One region of the Massilia sp. LXY-5 genome, then DNA from elsewhere that is predicted to be linked to it. Evidence: predicted binding sites of a transcription regulator. Region 1 holds the regulator's gene; each other region holds the start of a gene.
The links. Region 1 encodes LexA, which represses DNA repair genes until DNA is damaged. Its sites were predicted from a motif close to ACTGTATNNNNATACAGT; they were not measured.
Positions count from the first base shown of each region.

Region 1 (7,471 bases):
ATCCGCGTACCCAGGTGGCGGACCTGGCCCGTATCGGCGAGCTGTGCCGCGCGCGCGGCATCCTGTACGTGGTCGACAACACCATGACCACGCCGTATTTGTTCCGCCCGAAAGCGGTGGGGGCGGGGCTGGTCGTCAATTCGCTGACCAAGTCGATCGCCGGCCATGGCATCGCGCTCGGCGGCGCGCTGACCGACACCGGCCTGTTCGACTGGAGCGCCTTCCCGAATATCGCGGCGAATTTCCGCAAGCAGCCGCCCGCCGCCCAGGGCATGGCCCAGCTGCGCGCGAAGGCCCTGCGCGATTTCGGCGCCGCCCTCGGGCCGGAAGCGGCGCACCACATCGCGGTCGGCGCGGAAACGCTGGCCTTGCGCATGGAGCGCACCTGCGCGAATGCGCTGGCGCTGGCGCAGATGCTCGAAGCCGATGAACGGGTCTCGGCCGTCCACTATCCGGGCCTGCCCTCGCATCCGCAACACGGCCTCAGCACCGAGCTGTTCCGCGCCGCCGGATCGCTGCTCAGCTTCGAGCTGCGCGCGGATATCGATCCTTTCGATTACCTGAACCGCCTGAACCTGGCGATCCCCGCAAGCAACCTCGGCGACACGCGCACGCTGGTGATTCCGGTCGCGCACACGATTTTCTTCGAGATGGGTGCCGAGCGCCGTGCCAGCATGGGCATTGCCGAGTCGCTGATCCGGGTATCGGTGGGCATCGAGGATGCCGACGATTTGCTGGAGGATTTCCGCGTCGCACTGGACGTATGATGTAAAAATGCAACGCATGTGCACGCAGAATGCGTTGCCTTTAAAACATTACGGTTTTATGATCGGCCTACAATATTTCCGACAGGACGATTCCATGCGCCGTTATGTACTCTCCTTACTTTTCGTGTGCCTTAGTGCAAGCGCAGACGATCTCGCTGACGCGAATCGCCTGCTGGCAGCCAAGGATTATGCGAAGGCCCTGCCGCTGTTTACCAAGGCCGCGCGCGCCGGTAATTCCGAAGCCCAATTCCGCCTTGGCGAGATGTACTGGTATGGCGACGGTACGGCGCAAGATCTGAACGCTGCCCGCGAATGGATCGGCAAAGCCGCGGCGGCAGGCGTCCCCGACGCAAAGGAATCGCTGGCTATCCTCGAACGGCGCAAGACCCGCGAGAAGGAAATCGCTTACTGGATGAGCGAATATCGTGGTGAAGAGCTACGCTCGGGAAAATTCGCCTGCCCAGCGCCGGCGATTCCCGTCCTGTCGAAGACCAATGAGGAGATCGAGGCCACCCGCGCAGCTGTTGCAACATGGCAGACCTGCTACAACGGCTTCGTCAGTAACTTCAATTCCGCGATGCCACCGGGCAAAGTGATCCCGCAAGACGTCCTCGACATGATGAGCCCCGCGGAGTTCGAGCGCGTGCGTGCCCATATCGAGCCGACCTACCGCAAGATCATCCTCGATGCCCAAACACAAGCCGACGCGACGTTAGCCCAGCGCGACGCCTGGGAGAAGTCGACCCAGGCATTCGTGAAAGAGGAGAACCTGCGGCGCAAGCGTCAGCTGGAACTGGACACGATTCGGAACGTGCGCGACAACGAGATGCGTTTGCATGGAAGCACGAACACGCGCATCACGACCGGCAAGTGATCCTTTGAGTGGCGGCCCTTCTCGCAGTATGATGGGCCCTGCTCATTTCGTTACCGCCATGAAAAAACTTCTGTACGCTGCCTTCCTGTTTGTCAGCCTTCCCGCTGCTGCCGCCAACGATCTCGCTTCCGCCAACACGCTGTTCGAGCAGAAGCGCTATACGGAAGCCCTGACCTTGTACACCAGGCTGGCAAATGCCGGCAATGCCGATGCACAGCAACACCTGGGCCAGATGTACTGGTACGGCGAAGCCGGCGTCGTGGATGAGGCCAAGGCCCAGGCATGGTTCCGTAAAGCCGCTGCGAAAGGCAATGCGGTGGCGGCCAGCTCGCTCGTCGTCATGCAACAGCGCACGGAACGGCGGGCCGACATCGATTATTGGTTAAGCGGCTACGACGGTAGCGACTTGAAAACCGGGAAATATGCTTGTCCCGCACCGCGCATTCCCGCGATATCGAAGCAGAGCGACGAGATCGATCGCGTATCGGCAGCCATTGCAAGCTGGCAGAGCTGCTACAACGGTTTCGTGGAAAACCTGAATGCAGCCTCGCCGCTGGTAAAGCGCATTCCGGCAGACATCGTGAAGCTGATGAATGCCGCCGAGACGGAGCGCGCGCAAACCCATCTTACCCAGGTGCAGGAGAACCTGTCGGAAGAGGCGAAAGTCGCGGCCAAGCTGGTGCTGGCCGATGTCGCAGCCTGGCGCAGCGCGACAGGGGCCTATGTGAAGGAGCACAACGCCATCATCGAGGGCGGTCCTTCGGCCGAGCGCGCGCGCGACATCGAGGCGCGAAAGCACAACTATAGCCAGGCCAACAAATAACGCCGACGTTAAAAAAGCCGCGTCAGCGGCTTTTTCATACCCAGCCGCGCTTAATGCCAGCTGCGCATCAATCCCACCGCCAGGCCCTCGAGCGCGAAATCGTCGCCCGGCTCCACGCGGATGACCTTGAAGTCCGGATTTTCCGGCAGCAGTTCGATGGTCTCGCCGGTCTTGCGGTAGCGCTTGACGGTGACGTCTTCGCCGATGCGGGCCACGACGATCTGGCCGTTCTTGGCGCTGTCGATCTTTTTGACGGCGAGGAAATCGCCATCCATGATGCCGGCGTCGCGCATCGACCAGCCGCGCACCTTCAGCAGGAAATCGGGACGCGCGCCGAACATGGCGGGGTCGACGTTGTAAGTGGCTTCGACGTGTTCCTGTGCCAGGATCGGCGAGCCCGCAGCGACGCGGCCGACCAGCGGCAGCGACATCAGCAGGGCGGCCGGTACGGTCGGCACCGGATCGGGCAGGGAAGCGCCGATCAGGCGGATGCCGCGCGAGGTGCCCGAGACGATCTCGATCGCGCCTTTGCGGGCCAGGGCCTGCAGGTGTTCTTCAGCGGCGTTGGCCGATTTGAAGCCCAATTCTTTCGCGATCTCGGCACGGGTCGGCGGGAAGCCGGTGTTGTCGATCGCTTCCTTGATCAGTTCAAGGATCTGTTGTTGCCTTGCAGTGAGCTTGAGCATGGATCTGCCACAGGTTAATGATTCAGACTGTATTTTTGTACAGTATTTCGGCGAATGCAAGGGAAATCCTCATTTTTTAACATTTCCTGTCGAGCAAGGTGTCGCGCCGGGGCGACGCCGGCGGGAGATTGCGCCTTCATGCCATCCGCGTTATAATTGCCGGCTTTCCCTTCCCACACTCGTCTTGACGCCGAGGTGGGCATTTGTTTAAACGTCCTCAAGGAGTGTTGCATGCGTCATTATGAAATCGTTTTTATCGTCCACCCGGACCAAAGCGAGCAAGTCCCGGCGATGATCGAGCGTTACAAGGCCAGCGTCACCGCACGCGGCGGTAACATCCATCGCGTCGAAGACTGGGGCCGTCGTCAGATGGCTTACCAGATCCAGAAGCTGCCGAAGGCACACTACATCTGCATGAACATCGAGTGCGACAACGAGACCCTGGTCGAGCTGGAAACCGCATTCAAGTTCAATGATGCCGTGCTGCGTCACCTGACCGTGAAGATGAAGAAAGCTGAAACCGCTCCATCGCCAATGATGAAGTCGGTCCAGCGCGAAGACGCAGCCAAGAGCCACCGCGCAGAAGCCCCAGCGGCCGCTGCAGCCCCGGCCCCAGCTGCTGCCTAAATTTTTCTTGCCAGGAATCGTGAACTCGCAGTGAACCAGTTACAAGTCGTCGCGACGATTGCTGAACGCGACGTACTGCGCTATACCCCCGCCGGCGTGCCGGTCGTCTCGGCAATCCTGATGCACAGTTCGCAGCAGGTCGAGGCAGGGGTGGACAGGCTGGTCGAGTTCGAAATTGCCGCGTTCGCCGCGGGAGAAATTTCGGGCCGCTTCGCCAGCGCAGAACTGGGCGCCGCACACCAGTTCACGGGATTTTTGGCCAGGAAGAATCGCAACAGTAAAGCCCTGGTGTTTCACATCATTGATTTTAGTGCCGCCGCTTAAGACTAGCGGCCACCATTTAGATACAGGAGCCTCAAATGGCATTCGGTAAAAAGTTCGACAAAAACAAAGCCAAAGAAAAACTCAAGCGCAAACAGCAGAACCCGCTGTTCAAGCGCAAGAAGTTCTGCCGCTTCACCGCTGCAAACGTGGAACAGGTCGATTACAAAGACGTCGACACCCTGAAGGACTTCGTCCAGGAAAACGGCAAGATCATGCCTGCACGTCTGACCGGCACCAAGGCGCACTACCAGCGCCAGGTCGACACCGCGATCAAGCGCGCACGCTACCTCGCGCTGCTGCCGTACACCGACCTGCACCACGGTTAATCCCGTCGTACAGATCAGAATATCCTGGAGAAAAATATGCAAGTTATCCTTTTGGAAAAAGTTGTTAACGTCGGCAACCTGGGCGACGTGGTCAAGGTCAAGGACGGTTACGCACGTAACTTCCTGATCCCGCAAAAGATGGCCCGCCGCGCCACCGAATCGGCCAAGGCCGAGTTCGAAGCCAAGCGCGCCGAGCTGGAAAAAGCTGCTGCTGAAAAGCTGAACGCTTCGCAAGCCCAAGGCGAAAAGCTGAACGGCATGACCATCAGCATCGCCCAGAAAGCCGGCGTCGACGGTCGTCTGTTCGGTTCGGTCACCAACTTCGACATCGCCGAAGCCCTGAGCAAGCAAGGTTTCGCAGTCGAAAAGGCGCAAGTGCGCCTGCCGACCGGCCCGCTGAAGACCACCGGCGAGCACCCGGTTGCCGTCGCGCTGCACACCGACGTCGTCGTGGAAATCACGATCGCTGTCGTGGGCGAAGCTGCCTAAGCACAGCACGCAGCACGCTGTTGTTTAAAAGAAAAAGCCGGGCTTGCCCGGCTTTTTTATTGCCAGATTCTCCCCAATTATTTCAGCGGTATGACGGAGGAGGTATAATGCCCGCCATGAATACCCCCGCAGATCCGCAGATCGAATCGCTGCGCATTCCCCCGCATTCCATCGAAGCAGAGCAGTCCGTCATCGGCGGCCTGCTGCGCGACAATGCGGCCTGGGACCGCATTGCCGACTTCATGCACGCGGACGACTTTTACCGCTATGACCACCGCATCATCTTCGAACAGATGGTGCGCCTGATTAACAGCGGCAAGCCGGCCGACGTGATCACCGTCTACGAGGCCATGGTCTCGCTCGGCAAGGCCGAGGACGTGGGCGGCCTGCAATACCTGAATGCGATGGCGCAGAACACGCCCTCCGCCGCCAACATCCGCCGCTACGCCGAGATCGTGCGCGACCGCGGCATCCTGCGCAAACTGATCACGGTCGCCGACGAAATTTCCGGCAATGCGTTCAATCCGCAAGGCAAGGAAGTCAAGCAGATGCTTGACGAGGCGGAATCGAAGATTTTCGCCATTGCCGAGTCCGGCGCCCGGGGGGCCCAGGGCTGGAATCCGATCCAGCCGCTGCTGACCCAGGTGGTCGAGCGCATCGACGAACTGTATTCGCGCGAAAACCAGGGCGAGATCACCGGCGTGCCGACCGGCTTCATCGACCTCGACCGCATGACCTCGGGCCTGCAGCCGGGCGACCTCGTCATCGTGGCCGGCCGTCCATCGATGGGCAAGACCGCCTTCTCCGTGAACATCGGCGAGAACGTCGCGATCGAAGCGGGCCTGCCGGTGGCCGTGTTCTCGATGGAAATGGGCGGCGCCCAGCTGGCCATGCGTATGCTCGGTTCGGTCGGCCAGCTCGACCAGCACCGCCTGCGTACCGGCCGCCTGAACGACGAGGATTGGCCGCGCCTGACGCACGCCATCCAGAAGATGAACGACGCCCAGCTGTATATCGACGAGACGCCGGCGCTGAACCCGATCGAGATGCGCGCACGCGCGCGCCGCCTTGCCCGTCAGTGTGGCAAGCTCGGCCTGATCATCGTCGACTACCTGCAGCTGATGCAGGGCAGCCAGCCGGGCGACAACCGGGCGGCCGAGATCTCGGAGATCTCGCGTTCCCTGAAGGGCCTGGCGAAAGAACTGCATTGTCCCGTCATCGCGCTGTCGCAGCTGAACCGCTCGCTGGAACAGCGCCCCAACAAGCGTCCCGTGATGTCCGACTTGCGCGAATCGGGCGCAATCGAGCAGGATGCGGACGTGATCATCTTCCTGTATCGCGACGAGGTCTACAATCCCGACTCGCCCGATAAAGGTACCGCCGAGATCATCATCGGCAAGCAGCGTAACGGTCCGATCGGCGCGATCCGCCTGACCTGGATCGGCCAGTACACCAAGTTTGGTAACTACAGCGGTAACCTCGCCGTCTACCAGGGCGATTAAGCCGATATTGCGTTGCCGGCGCGTGCGAATAGGCCCGCGGCGGTTCCTCGCAGTCCCAAGAGTTTTTACACGGAGAACCTTTAATGTTTGGACGCCTCATGCCCACCGAGGGCAAGTTTTTTGATTTGTTTAACCAGCACGCTGCGCTGTGCGTGAAGGGTGCGCACGAGATGGTCGGCCTGATGGCCAACTTCGACGACCTGGAAAACCGCACGCATGCCGTCGAGAGCATCGAAAAGCAGGCGGACAAAGTTACCTACGCCACCGTCGACCTGCTGCACAAGACCTTCATCACCCCGATCGACCGCGACGACATCCACAAGCTCATCACGCGCATGGATGACATCCTCGACATGATGGAAGACGCGGCCCAGACCGTCTCCCTGTACGACCTGCACGCCGTCACCCCGGAAGCGAAGCGCCTGGCCGAGCTGTGCCTGGCCTGCTGCGAGAAGGTCCAGCAAGCCGTCGGCCTGCTGCACGACATGGGCAATGCCCAGAAGATCGTCGCCATCTGCGAAGAGATCGACCGTCTCGAATCGGACGCCGACCACGTGATGCGCGCCGCCATGAGCAAACTGTTCCGCGACGAGCCGGACGTGCGCAACCTGATCAAGATGAAGGCGATCTACGAGATCCTCGAGACCGTCACCGACCGCTGCGAAGACGTGGCGAACATCATCGAAGGCATCATCGTCGAAAACGCGTAACGCGCTCGTACAAGAAGAATAACTATGAATTCTCTTCACATCAGCATTTACGTGCTGGGTTTGCTGGTGCTGCTCGCACTGGTTTTCGACTTCATGAACGGTTTCCACGATTCGGCGAACGCGATCGCGACCGTCGTGTCGACCGGCGTGCTGAAACCGCAGTCGGCCGTGGCGATGGCAGCCTTCTTCAACTTCGTGGCGATTTTCGTCGTCAACATGAAGGTGGCGCAAACCATCGGCAAGGGCATCATCGACCCCAGCATCGTCGACCATTACGTGATCTTCGGCGCACTCGTCGGGGCCATCGTCTGGAACGTCATCACCTGGTATTACGGTATCCCGT
Region 1 covers NZ_JBNNEH010000002.1:362,662-370,132, forward strand. The annotation lists gene ACI48I_RS05085 (cystathionine gamma-synthase family protein) at 1-767, shown strand, start outside; gene ACI48I_RS05090 (tetratricopeptide repeat protein) at 775-1,641, shown strand; gene ACI48I_RS05095 (sel1 repeat family protein) at 1,604-2,464, shown strand; gene lexA (transcriptional repressor LexA) at 2,515-3,150, opposite strand; gene rpsF (30S ribosomal protein S6) at 3,382-3,777, shown strand; gene priB (primosomal replication protein N) at 3,808-4,101, shown strand; gene rpsR (30S ribosomal protein S18) at 4,137-4,427, shown strand; gene rplI (50S ribosomal protein L9) at 4,464-4,916, shown strand; gene ACI48I_RS05125 (replicative DNA helicase) at 5,033-6,418, shown strand; gene ACI48I_RS05130 (DUF47 domain-containing protein) at 6,502-7,128, shown strand; gene ACI48I_RS05135 (inorganic phosphate transporter) at 7,153-7,471, shown strand, end outside.

Region 2 (7,471 bases), 130 kb from region 1:
CCCCGGTTTCGCCGCGCGGCAGGATCCGCAGGCCCTTGTCGGTCTCGGTCGAGATCACCAGCAGGCCGTAGTTCGGCAGCGGTTCGCCGATGGTGATCGAGCGCCCCGGTTCCATGCGCGCCAGGCTGGCCGAGACCGTCGCTTCGGTCGGGCCATAGGTATTGAACATGATGCGGCCGGGCTTCGAGAAACGCTCCACCACCGCTTCCGGGCACATCTCGCCGCCCAGGTTAATGATGCGCAGGCCGGGCACGTCGTCGGCGAACAGGGACAGCAAGGTCGGCACCGCATGCAGCACGGTGACGCCGTTTTCCGCCAGCAGGCGCGGTAGCGCTTCCGGATCGCCTGCGGTTTCCTTGGGCCCGAGCCAGAGCGTGGCGCCGGCCAGGTAGGAAATCCAGATCTCTTCGAAGGACATGTCGAAGGCGACCGAGAAGCCCTGGTAGACGCAGTCGTCGGCACGCACGCCCAGCACTTCGTTCTCGCTGCGCAGAAAGTGGCAGATGCTGCGCTGGTCGATCAGGATGCCTTTCGGCTTGCCCGTCGAGCCCGACGTGTAGATCACATAGGCCGGGGCGCTTCCCGGGACCACGCCGCGGCGCTTCAACACGTATCCGTCCGCTGCGGGCAGCAACAGGTCCTCGGCCATGTGGATGGCTTGGGAATCACAGCCGAGGCCGCTGCCGACCCGCTCGCGCATCTGTTCGCTCGTAACCAGCGCCGGCGAACCGGCATCAAGCATGCATACCAGCAGGCGCTCGGCCGGCGTGTCTTCGTCGACCGGTAGCCAGGCGGCCCCGGTTTTGGCGATTGCGGCCTGCATGATCAACAGTTCGATCCCTCGCGGCATCCACAGGCCGACGATATCGCCCGGCCCGATGCCTGAGTCGATCAGGCGCGACGCGGCCAGGCTGGCCTGCTCGTCGAGTTCGCGGTAGCTGAGCCGGCGTGCGCCGGAGACGAAGGCCCACTGGTGCGGCGCGCGCCGCGCGCTGGCTTCCAGCAGGTCAGCCAGGATTTCGTTGCGCAGCAACTCGGGCTGGTGGGGGCCGTACAGGACGTCGGGGTGCCGCGTTGCGGGTATGGGGTTGTTCATCGAGGCCAGATAGGGCTGAAGTTGGATTTAAGCAAGGCCGTTGTACGCAAAAATCCGGAGCGCCACGCCGCCTGCAGGGGCGCTTGCCTTGAATGGCCCGCCGAGGAATCACTCAAGTCATGACCAAACCGAACTTCCTGACGAGGAAGACGGTGACGAGCCCACGCCAGGGAGCGCCAGCGCGAAGACTGCGGCAACCTTGCCGGCCGCGCACAGCACCGCACGCTTGTCCATCTCCTTCCCCTTCTTCCCTTGTTCGTAAGGCCACTTGATGGCAAAGAACATGCCCGTGCATGGCACGATGACCTTGAACGTACCGGCGACGATAGGGAACCAATCCATGGTGTGAGCCTGATGCAGATGAGAGGAGAGAACCTCGGCGACTGCCATGCAAGGTGGCGTCGCCGCAGGTGCTGATCATTTTACTCAAAAGCAATCGCCGTGCATTGGGGCAAAATGTCCCAGTTGAACACCGTGCAAGGACCTTTTAGTATTCGCACGGAAATTATTGCCAAGTTGACCTCGTCGGTTATACTGTGTTTTTATACAGTAGTTTGTGAACTCACAAGAATCCGACTTGCCGATGTCATCTGCGCCGCCCGCTCATCTACCCGACTACGCCGAGCTGTTTTGCCTGTCGAATTTCAGCTTCCTGCAAGGCGCCTCGCACGCCGAGGAACTGGTGGAGCGGGCTGTGCGCCTCGGCTATGCGGCGCTGGCGCTGACCGACGAATGTTCGCTGGCCGGCGTGGTGCGGGCGCATGCCGAGGCGAAGAAGGCGGGCATGCCCTTCATCGTCGGCGCCCATTTTCACCTGCGCCACCCAGGGGGCGACCCGGCCCTGTCGCTGATCCTGCTGGCCCAGAACCGCAACGGTTACGGCAACCTGTCCGAGTTCATCACGCTGGGACGTACGCGCAGCGAGAAGGGGACCTATTTCCTCACGCCCGACGACATCGCCGATCCGCCACCGGAATTCGCGCACCTGAAAGGCATGCCGGACTGCCTGGCGATCCTGCTGCCGCACTATCCCGGCCACGAGCCCAAGGACGTCGACCGCCTGCACGGGCAGGCCGCGTGGGTGGCAAAACACTTCCCCAATCGCGCCTGGCTCGGCCTGGTGCTGCTGCACCGCGCCTTCGACGATGCGCACCGGGTCACGATCGAGGAAGTCGGCTGGCAGCACCGGTTGCCGATCGTGGCGCTGGGCCACGTCGTCATGCACGTCCGTTCGCGCAAGCCGCTGCAGGACACGCTCACCGCCACGCGCCTGAACAAGCCCGTGGCCGAATGCGGCTATGGCCTGGCGCAGAACGCCGAGCAGCACCTGCGCGCGCGCCTGCGCCTGGCGAACATCTATTCGCGCGAAGCGCTCGATGAGACACTGCGTATCGCTTCCCTGTGTACTTTCTCGCTCGACGAACTGCGCTACGAATACCCGAACGAAGTGGTGCCGACAGGGCACACGGCATCGAGCTTCCTGCGCGCCGAAACCTATATCGGTGCCCACCGGCGTTTCAGGGAAGGGATCCCGGCCAGGGTGCAGGCCCAGATCGAGCACGAGCTGGGTTTGATCGGCGAGATGGGCTACGAACACTACTTCCTCACCGTCTACGACATCGTCCACTTCGCGCGCTCGAACAACATCCTGTGCCAGGGGCGCGGCTCGGCCGCCAATTCGGCCGTCTGCTACTGCCTCGGCATCACCGAGGTCGATCCGGCGCGCGCGAATCTCTTATTTGAAAGGTTCATTTCGAAGGAGCGTAACGAACCGCCGGATATCGACGTCGACTTCGAGCACCAGCGCCGCGAGGAGGTGATCCAGTACATCTACAACAAGTACGGACGCACCCGCGCCGCGCTGGCGGCGGTCGTGATCAGCTACCGCCCGAAAAGCGCGCTGCGCGACAGCGGCCGCGCGCTCGGGGTCGATCTCGGCATCATCGAAAAGGTCTGTAAAAGCCACCGCTGGTTCGACAACAAGGCCGACCTGCTCAATCGCCTGGCCGAATCCGGCCTCGATCCGGAAGCGCCGCTGTCGCGCCAGTGGGCGACCCTGGCCACGCAGTTGCTGAACTTCCCGCGCCACCTGTCGCAGCACCCGGGCGGTTTCGTCATCGCGCAGGGCAAGCTCTCCCGGCTGGTGCCGATCGAGAACGCGGCCATGGCCGACCGCAGCGTCATCCAGTGGGACAAGAACGACCTCGAAGAACTCGGCCTGATGAAGGTCGACGTGCTGGCGCTCGGCATGCTGTCGATGCTGCGGCGGGCGCTGGAGCTGGTCAGCCTGCGCCACGGGAGCCTGTTCGAGATGCAGGACATCCCGCCCGACGACAAGGCGACTTACGACATGATCTGCGCGGCCGACACGGTCGGCGTCTTCCAGATCGAATCGCGCGCGCAAATGAGCATGCTGCCGCGGATGAAGCCGCGCGTTTTTTATGACCTCGTGATCGAGGTGGCGGTGGTGCGGCCCGGCCCGATCCAGGGCGGCATGGTGCACCCGTATCTGCGCCGGCGCCAGGGCCTGGAACCGGTGCGTTATCCGAGCGAGGAGATGAAGCTCGCGCTCGGGCGCACGCTGGGCGTGCCTATCTTCCAGGAGCAGGTGATGCAGGTCGCGATCCTCGGCGCCGGCTTCTCGCCCGGCGAAGCGGACCAGCTGCGGCGCGCGATGGCGGCCTGGAAGAGAAAGGGCGGACTCGAACAGTATTACGACCGCATCGTGCGCGGCATGCTCGAACGCGGCTACGAGCTCGAATTCGCCGAAGCGATTTTCAGCCAGATCCAGGGCTTCGGCGAATACGGCTTTCCCGAGTCGCACGCGGCCAGTTTTGCCTTGCTCGCCTACGCCAGCTCCTGGCTGAAATGCCATGAGCCGGCGGCGTTTTTATGCGCGCTCCTGAACAGCCAGCCGATGGGTTTTTACTCGCCCTCGCAGCTGGTGCAGGACGCCCAGCGCCACGGCATCGAAGTGCGCCCGGTCGACATCGCCATCAGCGGCTGGGAATCGACGCTGGAAGAACTCCACGATACGACGCGCCAGCCCGCCGTGCGCCTGGGCCTCTCGCTCCAGCGCGGCATGAGCCGCGAGGCGGCGGCCCGCATCGAGGACGCGCGCGCGATCCGGCCTTTCGAGAGCGTGTCCGACCTGGCGCGGAGGGCAGGGCTGGATCGCGGCGACCTGCAGGTGCTGGCCGGCGCCAACGCCTTACGATCGCTCGCCGGCCATCGGCGGGAGGCCTTGTGGCAGGCGGTCGGCGCCGTGCCCGACAAGGATTTATTGCGCCCGACCACGCCGGAGGAAGAGATGCCGCAACTCGCCGCGCCCTCGGAGGGCGACGAGATCGTCGGCGACTACCGCGCGCAAGGGCTCACGTTGGGACGCCACCCGGTCGCGCTGCTGAGAAAACAGCTGCTGGCGCAGCGCTTCATGCCTTCATCGGTGCTGAACGAATACGCCGACGGCCAGCTCGCGCGCGGCTGCGGCCTGGTGACCGTGCGCCAGCGGCCCGGGACGGCGAAGGGCGTGCTGTTCCTGACGCTGGAAGACGAGACGGGCAACGTCAACGTGATCGTCTGGCCGGACCTGGTCGAACACCAGCGCCGCGAGGTGCTGGGCGCGAACCTGCTGGGGGTGTACGGGATATGGCAGAGCCAGGGACAAGTGAAACACCTGGTGGCAAAGCGGCTGGTGGATATGTCGCATCTGCTGGGCAGGCTGACGACGGGGAGCCGGGATTTTTGTTGAGCGGCGCCTTGCCCCGCCGCCGCCCCGGACTGGCCGCGGCCGAAGGGGCCGGCGCGAATTCAGCAACCGGCCACGCCCAGGCTGGCGTACAGTTGCAGCAGGCGCTCGCGATATCGCGTATCGGTGAAGTCCTCCAGCATCCATGCACGAGCTGCCCTGCCCATGGCGGCAATCTCGGCCGTACTTCTGGCGGAAAAGCTGCGCAGCACTTGCGCAAGCTCGTCTGCATTTCCGCTTTCAAACAGGTCGCCCGTTTCGCCGCGGCGCATCAGCTCCGGAATACCGCCGATGGCCGCTCCAATCACCGGCCGCTCCAGCGCATAGGATTCCATCACGCTCATCGGCGCATTCTCATACAGTTCGGAAGGCAAGACGACGGCGCGGGAATTCCTGATCGCATCGAAGAGCGCCTCGCCACTACGGTACCCGAGAAATTCGATGTCCGCTCCCGACGATCGTGCCAGTGCCTTCAGCGACGCTTCTTCCGGTCCCGTGCCGATGATCCGCCCCTGGACGCCTGCTTTCGCTACTCCCCGGATAAAGGTGGCGAGTCCCTTGTCGCGACTGAGGCGCCCGAAAAAGGTGAACACAGTGCCAGGGTCCCCGCGCGGTACGAGTGCGGCGGCGTTCACGAAATTGGGGATGTGAATGAAGCGCTCTCTCGGATATCCCCACTCGACGAATTTATCGATGAAAAACCGGCTGGGAACCACAAAACGGTCCACGCATCGCGTGTAGCTGCCCAGAAGGCGATTGACCACCGATTCGGCCAGCACCACCGCACTGATCGCGGCCGAACCCTGCACGCAGCGGTTGGACAGCACATTCCATATCTTCCCGCCCTTGCAGCGCTCGCAAATCCCGTCGTGGGTAAGCATCTTGTAGGCAGGGCAGGCAATCTTCAGGTCGTGCAGCGTCAGTACGGTCGGAATGCCGTGCGCCTTGAGCGTACCGAAGATCGACGGCGAAATATGATGGTACACGTTGTGTGCATGCGCGATTTGCGGCGGCACGCGCGACACCAGGGCTTCGATCTTGTTCCTCGCCTCCGCCGAAAAAATCACCTTGCCTGCCATGCTGATTTTTTTGCCGATCGAATACGTGTTTCCGAACTCGATCTCCTCGACGAAATACTGGTTCCATGGCGTCTCATCGTTCTCCGGATGACGCATCGCGAACGGAATGACTTCCCATCCGATTTCCTCGAACAGCCTGTTTTGTTCCAGAAAGACGACTTCGGCGCCGCCACGGCGGTAAAAATAATTATTGATGGAGAGTAGTCGCATGGACGAAGGCCGGACGTGCGCAACGGCGTTGTTGATGGGTTTATTGGTTCGCCAGGTTCAGCGGTGGCTGGTTCTGGCGGAACTCTTCGAATGTCGCGCTCATGCTTCTGTTCGGAACAAGCAGGCTTGCGGTGCGCCAGGCGGTCGTGGCCAGCAGGTACCTTCCGCTGCCGATGCCGGGGGCATAGTCCTTGCCCCAGCTCTTTCCATTGCCCGGATAGTAATCGGCGCCCGCATTGACGACATAGCGTGCTGCGGAACGGTCATCCGGTTTGGCGGGATCGTCAACGACGAGACGGAAGTCGATGGCGACGAACACCGCCCGCACATCCGACGGCTCGCGCATGACGAAGGTATTGCCATAGCCGTGGTGGAAATACGGATAGCTTGGGGTAAGCGAGCGCCCGCCGCCAGGCTGCTCGGGCCGGTCGGCCGGGTGCGCCTTGCCGACCGGGCTGAAGGGATATTTCCAGATGTCCGTGGAGGGTGCATCGACCCAGTCCGCCAGCGTCCACCGCCGCGTTTCATCGGAAAGAAAATACATGCGCAGGCGCCGGATCTGGAGCCGCGTGTTGACCGCCGTGTTCCCCTTGGCTTCGTATGCCGTGTACCAGCTGAGCGCGGCATAGCACCAGTCCGGGCGGGCCCCGGTCCACCAGCCTGGCAGGATCGCGCCGCGTGGTGCGTACTGGACGATCTTCGGGCTGCGTTGCCAGTCGAATTTCGGATCGATGACCATGGCTTCGCTCGACAGCGACATGTCGCTGATCACGGTATCGATCGTCAAGGCCTGGGTGTGGCCGTCCGCACTCGCGATCGCCAGCGCTTCGGCCAAGGCCAGAACAAGAGACCTGGTCATCATCGGCGCGACTTGGCATCGGTGTTCGGCACGTCGGAAGGCTTTGGACCGCACAGTTCGTCGTACACTGCCGCCACCTTGCCGGCCAGTTGGGCATACGAGCGCGACCTTTGCACGTAGGCCGGTCCACGCTGCGCCATTTCCTTGCGGCGCGCTTCGTCGTGCATGAGCGAAATCACCGCGGCAGCGAAACGCTCGGCCTGCAGCGGTACGCAGAGTCCCGCGCCGCTCGCTTCGATGACGGTTTTCTGGTCCGGACTGTCGTTGCCGACCACCGGTACGGCCAGCGCCATGTACTCGACGGCCTTGGTCGGCGACGAGGTATCGAAAATCTCGCTTCTGGGAATGGGCGACAGGCCGATTTCGGCGGAACGCACGTATTGCCATGCCGCTGCCCTGGACACCCATCCGGTCCACAGCACGTCGTGCTCCACGCCAAGGCGCGCCGCCTCGCTCCTCAGCCAGGCGCGGTGGTGCAC
Region 2 covers NZ_JBNNEH010000002.1:231,797-239,267, forward strand. The annotation lists gene ACI48I_RS04510 (Pls/PosA family non-ribosomal peptide synthetase) at 1-1,096, opposite strand, end outside; gene ACI48I_RS04515 (hypothetical protein) at 1,214-1,486, opposite strand; gene ACI48I_RS04520 (error-prone DNA polymerase) at 1,680-4,847, shown strand; gene ACI48I_RS04525 (glycosyltransferase family 4 protein) at 4,907-6,133, opposite strand; gene ACI48I_RS04530 (hypothetical protein) at 6,174-6,995, opposite strand; gene ACI48I_RS04535 (glycosyltransferase) at 6,992-7,471, opposite strand, start outside.
Region 2: ACI48I_RS04520 (error-prone DNA polymerase) is a predicted target of LexA. The motif match lies at 1,630-1,647, and genes of this name have one in related genera.

Region 3 (7,471 bases), 140 kb from region 1:
AGGGCGGCTGCTGACGGTCGATCCGAAGCTGCAGCTGGAAAGCGCGCTGCAGCTGATCCGGGGCGGCGTGGGCGAGGCGGTCGCGGTCGACACCGATTTCGCGCCCGACCTGTGGCCGGTGACGGTCGAACCGCTGCAGTTCGACCTGGCGCTGCTGAACCTGGCAATCAATGCGCGCGACGCGATGGACGGCGGGGGCGTGCTGCGCATCATCGCGCGCAATGTCGCCCTGGACACGCCGCCGCAGGGCCTGGCGCCCGGCGACTACCTGCACCTGAGCGTGGTCGACGGCGGCGCCGGCATGTCGCCCGAGGTGCTGGCGCACGCGCTCGACCCCTTCTACACGACCAAGGCGCCGGGGCAGGGCACCGGGCTCGGCCTGCCGCAAGCCTATGCCTTCGCGGCCCAGGCCGGTGGGCTCCTCACGCTCGACAGCGCCCTGGGGCGCGGCACGCGGGTGCACATCTACCTGCCGCGTGCGGATGCGGCGCCGGCCCCGGCCCCGGCTGTCCCGGAGGCGCCGGCGGTATTGCGGCAGGAGAGCGGCAGCGTGCTCTTCGTCGAAGACGACCCGCTGGTGCGCGAAGCCGTCGCCGGCGGCCTGCGCCAGGCCGGCTTTACGGTGCGCATGGCCGAGAGCGGCGACGCCGCCCTGGCGCTGCTCGACGCCGGACTGCAGGTCGATGTCGTGTTTTCCGATGTCGTCATGCCGGGCAGCCTGAGCGGCATCGACCTGGCGCGCGCCCTGCGCCGGCGCTGGCCCGAGCTGCCGGTGGTGCTGGCGACCGGCTATACCGAGCGCCAGGTGGCGCTGCCTGACGTGCCGATCCTGGCCAAGCCCTACGACATCGCCCAGGCCGTGCGCCTGCTGGGCGGCCTCGTCGCGCAGGAATAGTTGTATGGGGCAAAGCGGCGCCGGCCGCTGCGCGACCTGACTAGAATGAGCACGGGTTGTTCTTCACTTGAGGAGACGGACATGGTCAAGGTGGCGGTGATAGTCGGCAGTACCCGTCCGGGGCGCAAGGCGCTCGACGTGGCGCGCTGGGTAATGGACGCGGCGTCGCAGCGCAGCGATGCGAGCTTCGAGCTGGTCGATATCCAGGATTTCAAGCTGCCGCTGCTGGACGAGCCGGTGCCGCCCTCGATGGGCCAGTATTCGAAGCCGCACACGATCGCCTGGGCCGACAAGATCGCGCAGTTCGACGGCTTCGTCTTCGTTACGCCCGAGTATAACCACGGCACCTCGGGCGCGCTGAAGAACGCCATCGACTTCCTCTATAAAGAGTGGAACAACAAGGCGGCCGGTTTCGTCGGCTACGGCAGCGCCGGCGGCGTGCGCGCCGTCGAAAGCCTGCGCCTGGTGATGGGCGAACTGATGGTGGCCGACGTGCGCGGGCAGGTGATGCTGTCGCTGTTCACTGACTTCGAGAATTTCGCCACCTTCAAGCCGGCCGCGCACCATGGTCAGTCCTTGACCGCCATGCTCGACCAGGTGGTGGCCTGGAGCGGGGCGCTGGCGCCGCTGCGCACATCTGCCGGCTGATACAATCGGCGCCTTTTGCGCGCTGACCGATGACGCCCGATTCTCCTCCCCGCCGCGCCGGCTGCGCGGCCTGCCTGCGCGCGCAATCGGCCTGCATCTGCGCCTGGGTGCGGCCGGTGTCGCCCGCGGCCGGGCTCTTGATCCTGCAGCATCCGCTCGAAGTGGCGAACGCCAAGAACAGCGCGCGCCTGCTGCACCTGTGCGTTGCCGGCAGCCGGCTTGCGGTCGGCGAAGCCTTCGATCCGCTGGAGCTGGATGCGCTGTTGCATGCGGATGGCCGCCGGCCCGTGCTGCTGTATCCGGAGACGCCGGACGCGCCCGCGGCCCCGGCCACCAGCCTGCCCCCGCCCGGGGAACTGCGCCTGGTGGTGCTCGACGCCACCTGGCGCAAGAGCCGCAAGATGCTGCACCTGACCCCGGCCCTGCAGCGCCTGCCGCGCCTGGCCCTGAGCGAGATGCCGGCCTCGAACTACCGCATCCGCAAGGCGCACGCCCCGGACCAGCTCTCGACCCTCGAGGCCACCGCCTACGCGCTGGGCCAGGTCGGCGGCGACATGGCGCTCGTTGCGCCCTTATTGGAGGCGTTTGACGGTTTTGTGCAACAACAGGCCGCTTTCGTGCCCCTGGACGCGGCGCGCACACGGCACGCTTGAGTTCAGGCGCTGACGGGCGTACCATACTGTATAAACATACAGTATGAGGTGCACAGTGGAACTGCGCGAACGAACAATTGACCGGGAATACAGTGCCGAGCAGCCAATGTTGCCGCCGCGTCCGCTCGCGGTGTCGAAAGGGCGGGGCGCTGTATCCAACATGCAAGGCCGGTACGAGGTCAACGGCCGCGAGGGTTTCGACGACGGCTGGGACGCCGGGATCGAGCCCGGCGATGCGCCGCGCTTCAAGACTCAGGTGACGGACGAAGTCGCAAAGAGCATCCTCTCGCGCAACGCCTCGCCCGACATCCCGTTCAAGGTCTCGCTGAATCCCTATCGCGGATGCGAGCACGGCTGCATCTATTGTTTCGCCCGTCCCACGCACAGCTATCTCGGCCTCTCACCCGGGCTCGATTTCGAGACCAGGTTGTTCGCCAAGGTCAACGCTGCCGAGCTGCTACGGCGCGAGCTGGCGCATCCGGGGTACAAGCCCGAGCACATCGCCATCGGCGTGAATACCGACGCCTATCAACCCTGCGAGCGCGAGATGCGCCTGACGCGCCAGGTGCTCGAGGTGCTGAGCGAATGCCAGCATCCGGTCGGCATGATCACCAAGTCCTCGCTGATCGAGCGCGACATCGACCTGCTGGCCCCGATGGCGGCCAAGGGCCAGGCCTGTGCCGCGATCACGATCACCACGCTCGACTCGGAAATCTCGCGCACCCTGGAGCCGCGCGCCGCCGCCCCGGCGCGGCGCCTGCGCACGATCCGCACCCTGACCGAGGCCGGCATCCCGGTCAGCGTCAGCGTGGCGCCGATCATCCCTTTCGTCACCGAACCGGAAATCGAGCGCATCCTGGAAGCGGCGCGCGATGCCGGCGCCGTCAGCGCCCATTACGTCGTGCTGCGATTACCCTTCGAGGTCAATCCGCTGTTCCAGCAATGGCTCGAAGCCCATTTCCCGGAACGTGCCCAGCGCGTGATGAACCGCGTGCGCGAGATGCGCGGCGGGAAGGATTACGACAGCGACTGGGGCAAGCGCATGCAGGGCGAGGGCGTCTGGGCCGACCTGATCCGCCAGCGTTTTACGAAGACCGTCGAGCGGCTGGGCCTGGGGAAGCTGGGCAGCCGTTTCGAGCGGCTCGATACATCGCAATTCCGGCGGCCGCTGGTGGTGCCGGCGGCGACCGGCAAGGCGGGCGCGAAGGGGGCGGCGCAGCTGGATTTGTTTTGACGAGGGGGCGGCGGGCCATCGGACCCGCCGTGGCGCCCGCGTGTATCTGCGATGTGGGCGCCGCAAAGCGTCGAACCATGCGCAATAGCGGGTGCCGCTGCGGCTTCAGGGAGTGCCGGAATCGATCGCCTCGATGGAGCGCTCGATCGCCTTGTCGAACGATTCGCGCAGTGCGGGACTATCGATCTGGCTCGACGCCCAGGCAAGCCGGGAGGCAAAGCCGATGTGGAAGTCGGCATGCGATTCCTGACTCCACGGCTCCGGGTGCGGTCCCAGACCGCGATGTGGCCCCCACCATGGCGGCAGCCTGGGTGGCCTTGGACGGGTAGGGCACCAATCGTCGAGGTCCATGAATGCGATCGCGGGGTCGAGACCGAAGCGATCGGCCTGCCACGCGGTATGCGCAAACTCGGCGGCAATGGCAGCGCCCAGTTCGTGCGCTGGAAGGAGCTGCGCATTGAGTGCGGCGAGACTCAATGGGCCGCGGGGGATCAGGTCGAAGATCGCGGGAAGCCGCGCTCCGAGAATGGCGAGGATGCGACGGTCGATGGACATGGCCTCTCCTGGTGAACGTAATCGGACCGTCCTCTGGCGCGAGGACAGCTGTTCGAACGACCGATGTTCGACCCTGAAGGTTCAGGAAAGTGCCGGAAGAGTTGACGCCGCGAGGCTGCGGCGCCCTGGGCCGGGGTCACGACGCCGGCTGGAAACTCACGATCGGGCCGCGTCGATCAGGTGGCGCTCGATCTCGAACACGTGCGCGTCATGCTTGCCCAGCGCCCGCAGCGCCCGGGCCAGTTCCAGAAGGTATTCGCTGTTCGGGCCGCTCGGCCCGGCCGCACCGGCAATCTGCTGCGCAATCTCGTGCTCGGTCGCGGGGCCGAGAAACGCCGCGTTCTCGTGCGTCGCGATATACACCAGTCCCTCTTCGCTGCCGCCGTCATCGAACGCGATATCGATCGCCAGCCGCAGGTAACCGTTCTTCTCGCGGTGGTCGAGGTGGGCGAATTCCTCCGGCGTGACCAGGTAGGCCATGCCATGGCAGACGGCGCCTTCTTCCGGCACCAGCGTCACCACGCGGCCGGGCGCGGCCTCGGTGCCGCGGTGGTCGTGCGAACCCTGCCAGAAACGGCGGGTCCAGCCGCGGATGCTCGCCGGGCGGCGTTCGATGAAGGGGAAGTCGGCCTTGAAGATCAGCGAACCGTAGCCGAACAGCCAGACTTCATGGTGGCCGTCGAATTTGTCCATGCGCTGGTTGATCGCGATGGTGTTCAGGGACATCTGTGGCACTCCTGCTGAAACGATCTGCAATCCGTCGATTCTAGCCCAGCGCGGCGGCCGGCGCAGAGCCCCGGTTCACGCCTGCTGATTCATGCTTGCATCATGCGCGCCTCGCTGCGCTTTCCCTCCACATACGGAAACAGGAAATCGATGAAGCTCTGCGCCGCCGGCGACAGCGAGCGTCCGGCGCGCGTGTAGACGAAAAAGCGCCGCGTCAGCCTGGGCTCCTCGAGCGGGCGCATGTGCAGTTGGTAGAGCTGCACCAGCGGCTCGGCATACGGCAGGCAGACGGTGATGCCGAGCCCGGCGCTGACCATCGCCAGCGCCGTCGTCATGAAGGTGACTTCGTTGGCCGGTTTCAGGGGCACTTCGCGCAGCAGGGCTTGCATGTCGGCCAGCAGGCGCTCCGTGAATTGTCCCTGCAGGGCGATGAAGGGATAACGCGCGACGTCCTGCCAGGTGACGCGCGCGTTCGCCTCCAGGGGGTGTCCCTGCGGGAAGACGAGGGAGAAGGGCATCTCGAACAGCTCGCGCGCTTCCAGTTGCGGCGCCGGTTCGCGCTCGGGTCCGATGCCGAAATCGGATTCGCCCGAGAGCACGCGCGCGATCACGTTCTCGACCGGGCTGTCGGCGACCCGGACATCGATGTCCGGTTGCCCGCTGCGGTAGGCAGCCACGGCTGCGGGCACCAGGGTGCAGCACATCAGTTGTGGCGCGGCGATGCGCACCACGCCTTTTCGCAACTGCGTATGGTCCGCCACGTTCGCCAGCGCACCGTCGAGATCATCGATCATCTGGCTAAATAGCGGATACAGCTCGCGGCCGATGTCCGTCAATACGATGCGGCGCGTGGAACGGTCGACGACGCGTGCGCCGAGGGTCTGTTCGAGCTCCTTGATCAAGCCCGAAAGAGCCGATTGTGTCACGTGCATGGACGCTGCCGCCGACGTAAAGTTATTGGTCTTGGCGAGCGCCACGAACGCGCGCATCTGGCGCAGGGTGGGATTCATAGGATAGTCTGATAAATCAGGCGGAAAATATTGTTTGTATGATAGTTCGTTTTGACTTTTAATGGCGGCAACTAATGCCCGGACTAAGGAACTCGCCATGAAACTCGCTTCACTCAAGACCGGCGGCCGCGACGGTACGCTGGTCGTCGTCAGCCGTGACCTCGTCACCTGCCAGGCCGTCCCGAAGATCGCGCGCACGCTGCAGGCCGCGCTCGACGACTGGGACGCGGTCGCGCCGCGCCTGCAGGCCGTCTACGACAAGCTCAACAATGGCAGCGCCGACCAGGCCGAATCCTTCATCGAGATGGATTGCCATTCGCCGCTGCCGCGCGCCTACCAGTGGGCCGACGGCTCGGCCTACATCAACCACGTCGAGCTGGTGCGCAAGGCGCGCAATGCCGAGGTGCCGGCCTCGTTCTACACCGACCCGCTGATGTACCAGGGCGGCGGCGACTCCTTCATCGGTCCCTGCGACCCGATCGCCGTGATGAGCGAAGACTGGGGCGTCGACCTGGAAGCGGAAGTGGCGGTCGTCACCGGCGACGTGCCGATGGGCGCGAGCATCGACGAGGCCGCGAAGGCGATCCGCCTCGTCATGCTGGTGAACGACGTTTCGCTGCGCAACCTGATTCCGGGCGAACTGGCAAAGGGTTTTGGTTTTTACCAGTCGAAGCCGGCCAGCGCGTTTTCTCCGGTGGCGGTCACGCCGGACGAGCTGGGCGACGCCTGGCTTGACTCCAAGCTGCACCTGCCGCTGCTGGTCACGGTCAACGACGAGCCCTTCGGCAAGCCGAACGCGGGCGAGGACATGACCTTCAGCTTCGCGCAACTCGTTTCGCATGCGGCCAAGACGCGCGAGCTCGGCGCCGGCAGCATCATCGGTTCCGGCACGGTGTCGAACAAGCAGGGCGGCCTGCATGGCTCGAGCATCGCCAACGGTGGCGTCGGCTACTGCTGCCTGGCCGAACTGCGGATGTACGAAACCATCGAACTCGGCGCCCCGGCGACGCCATTCCTGCGCTTTGGCGACAACGTGCGCATCGAGATGCTGGACCCTGATGGCGCCAGCATTTTCGGCGCCATCGATCACGAGGTGAGGCATTACCACGGCGCGCATTCCCACGAGAGGAAAGAATGAAGCTTTATACCTATTTCCGCAGCTCCGCCGCCTACCGCGTGCGCATCGCCCTGAACCTGAAGGGCCTGAGCTATGACGCGGTGCCCGTGCACCTGCTCAAGGACGGCGGCCAGCAGCGCCAGGAGGAATACCGGCGCATCAATCCGAGCGGCCTGGTGCCGGCTTTCCAGGACGAGCGCATCACGCTGACGCAATCGATGGCGATCGTCGAATACCTCGAGGAGCGCTTCCCGGCCGTGCCCCTGATGCCGCAGGATGCGCCGGGCCGCGCCCGTGTGCGCGAGCTGGCGCAGATCATCGCCTGCGACATCCACCCGCTGAACAACCTGCGCGTCCTGCGCTACCTGGTGCACGAGCTGAAAATCAGCGAAGAGCAGAAGAACGACTGGATCCGCCACTGGATCCGCGAAGGACTGGCCGGCCTCGAATCGCACCTCGCGCGCGACCCGGCCGCCGGTCCCTTCTGCCACGGCAGCGCGCCGACGATCGCCGACTGCTTCCTGGTGCCGCAGGTGTTCAATGCCCAGCGTTTCGAGATCGACATCAGCGTCTACCCGAACATCGCCCGCATCTACGCGCTATGCATCGACCTGCCGGCCTTCGCGGCCGCGC
Region 3 covers NZ_JBNNEH010000002.1:504,255-511,725, forward strand. The annotation lists gene ACI48I_RS05735 (hybrid sensor histidine kinase/response regulator) at 1-895, shown strand, start outside; gene ACI48I_RS05740 (NADPH-dependent FMN reductase) at 977-1,543, shown strand; gene ACI48I_RS05745 (tRNA-uridine aminocarboxypropyltransferase) at 1,573-2,196, shown strand; gene ACI48I_RS05750 (PA0069 family radical SAM protein) at 2,303-3,430, shown strand; gene ACI48I_RS05755 (hypothetical protein) at 3,536-3,985, opposite strand; gene ACI48I_RS05760 (gamma-glutamylcyclotransferase) at 4,142-4,711, opposite strand; gene ACI48I_RS05765 (LysR family transcriptional regulator) at 4,801-5,721, opposite strand; gene ACI48I_RS05770 (fumarylacetoacetate hydrolase family protein) at 5,819-6,859, shown strand; gene maiA (maleylacetoacetate isomerase) at 6,856-7,471, shown strand, end outside.
Region 3: ACI48I_RS05750 (PA0069 family radical SAM protein) is a predicted target of LexA. The motif match lies at 2,222-2,239, and genes of this name have one in related genera.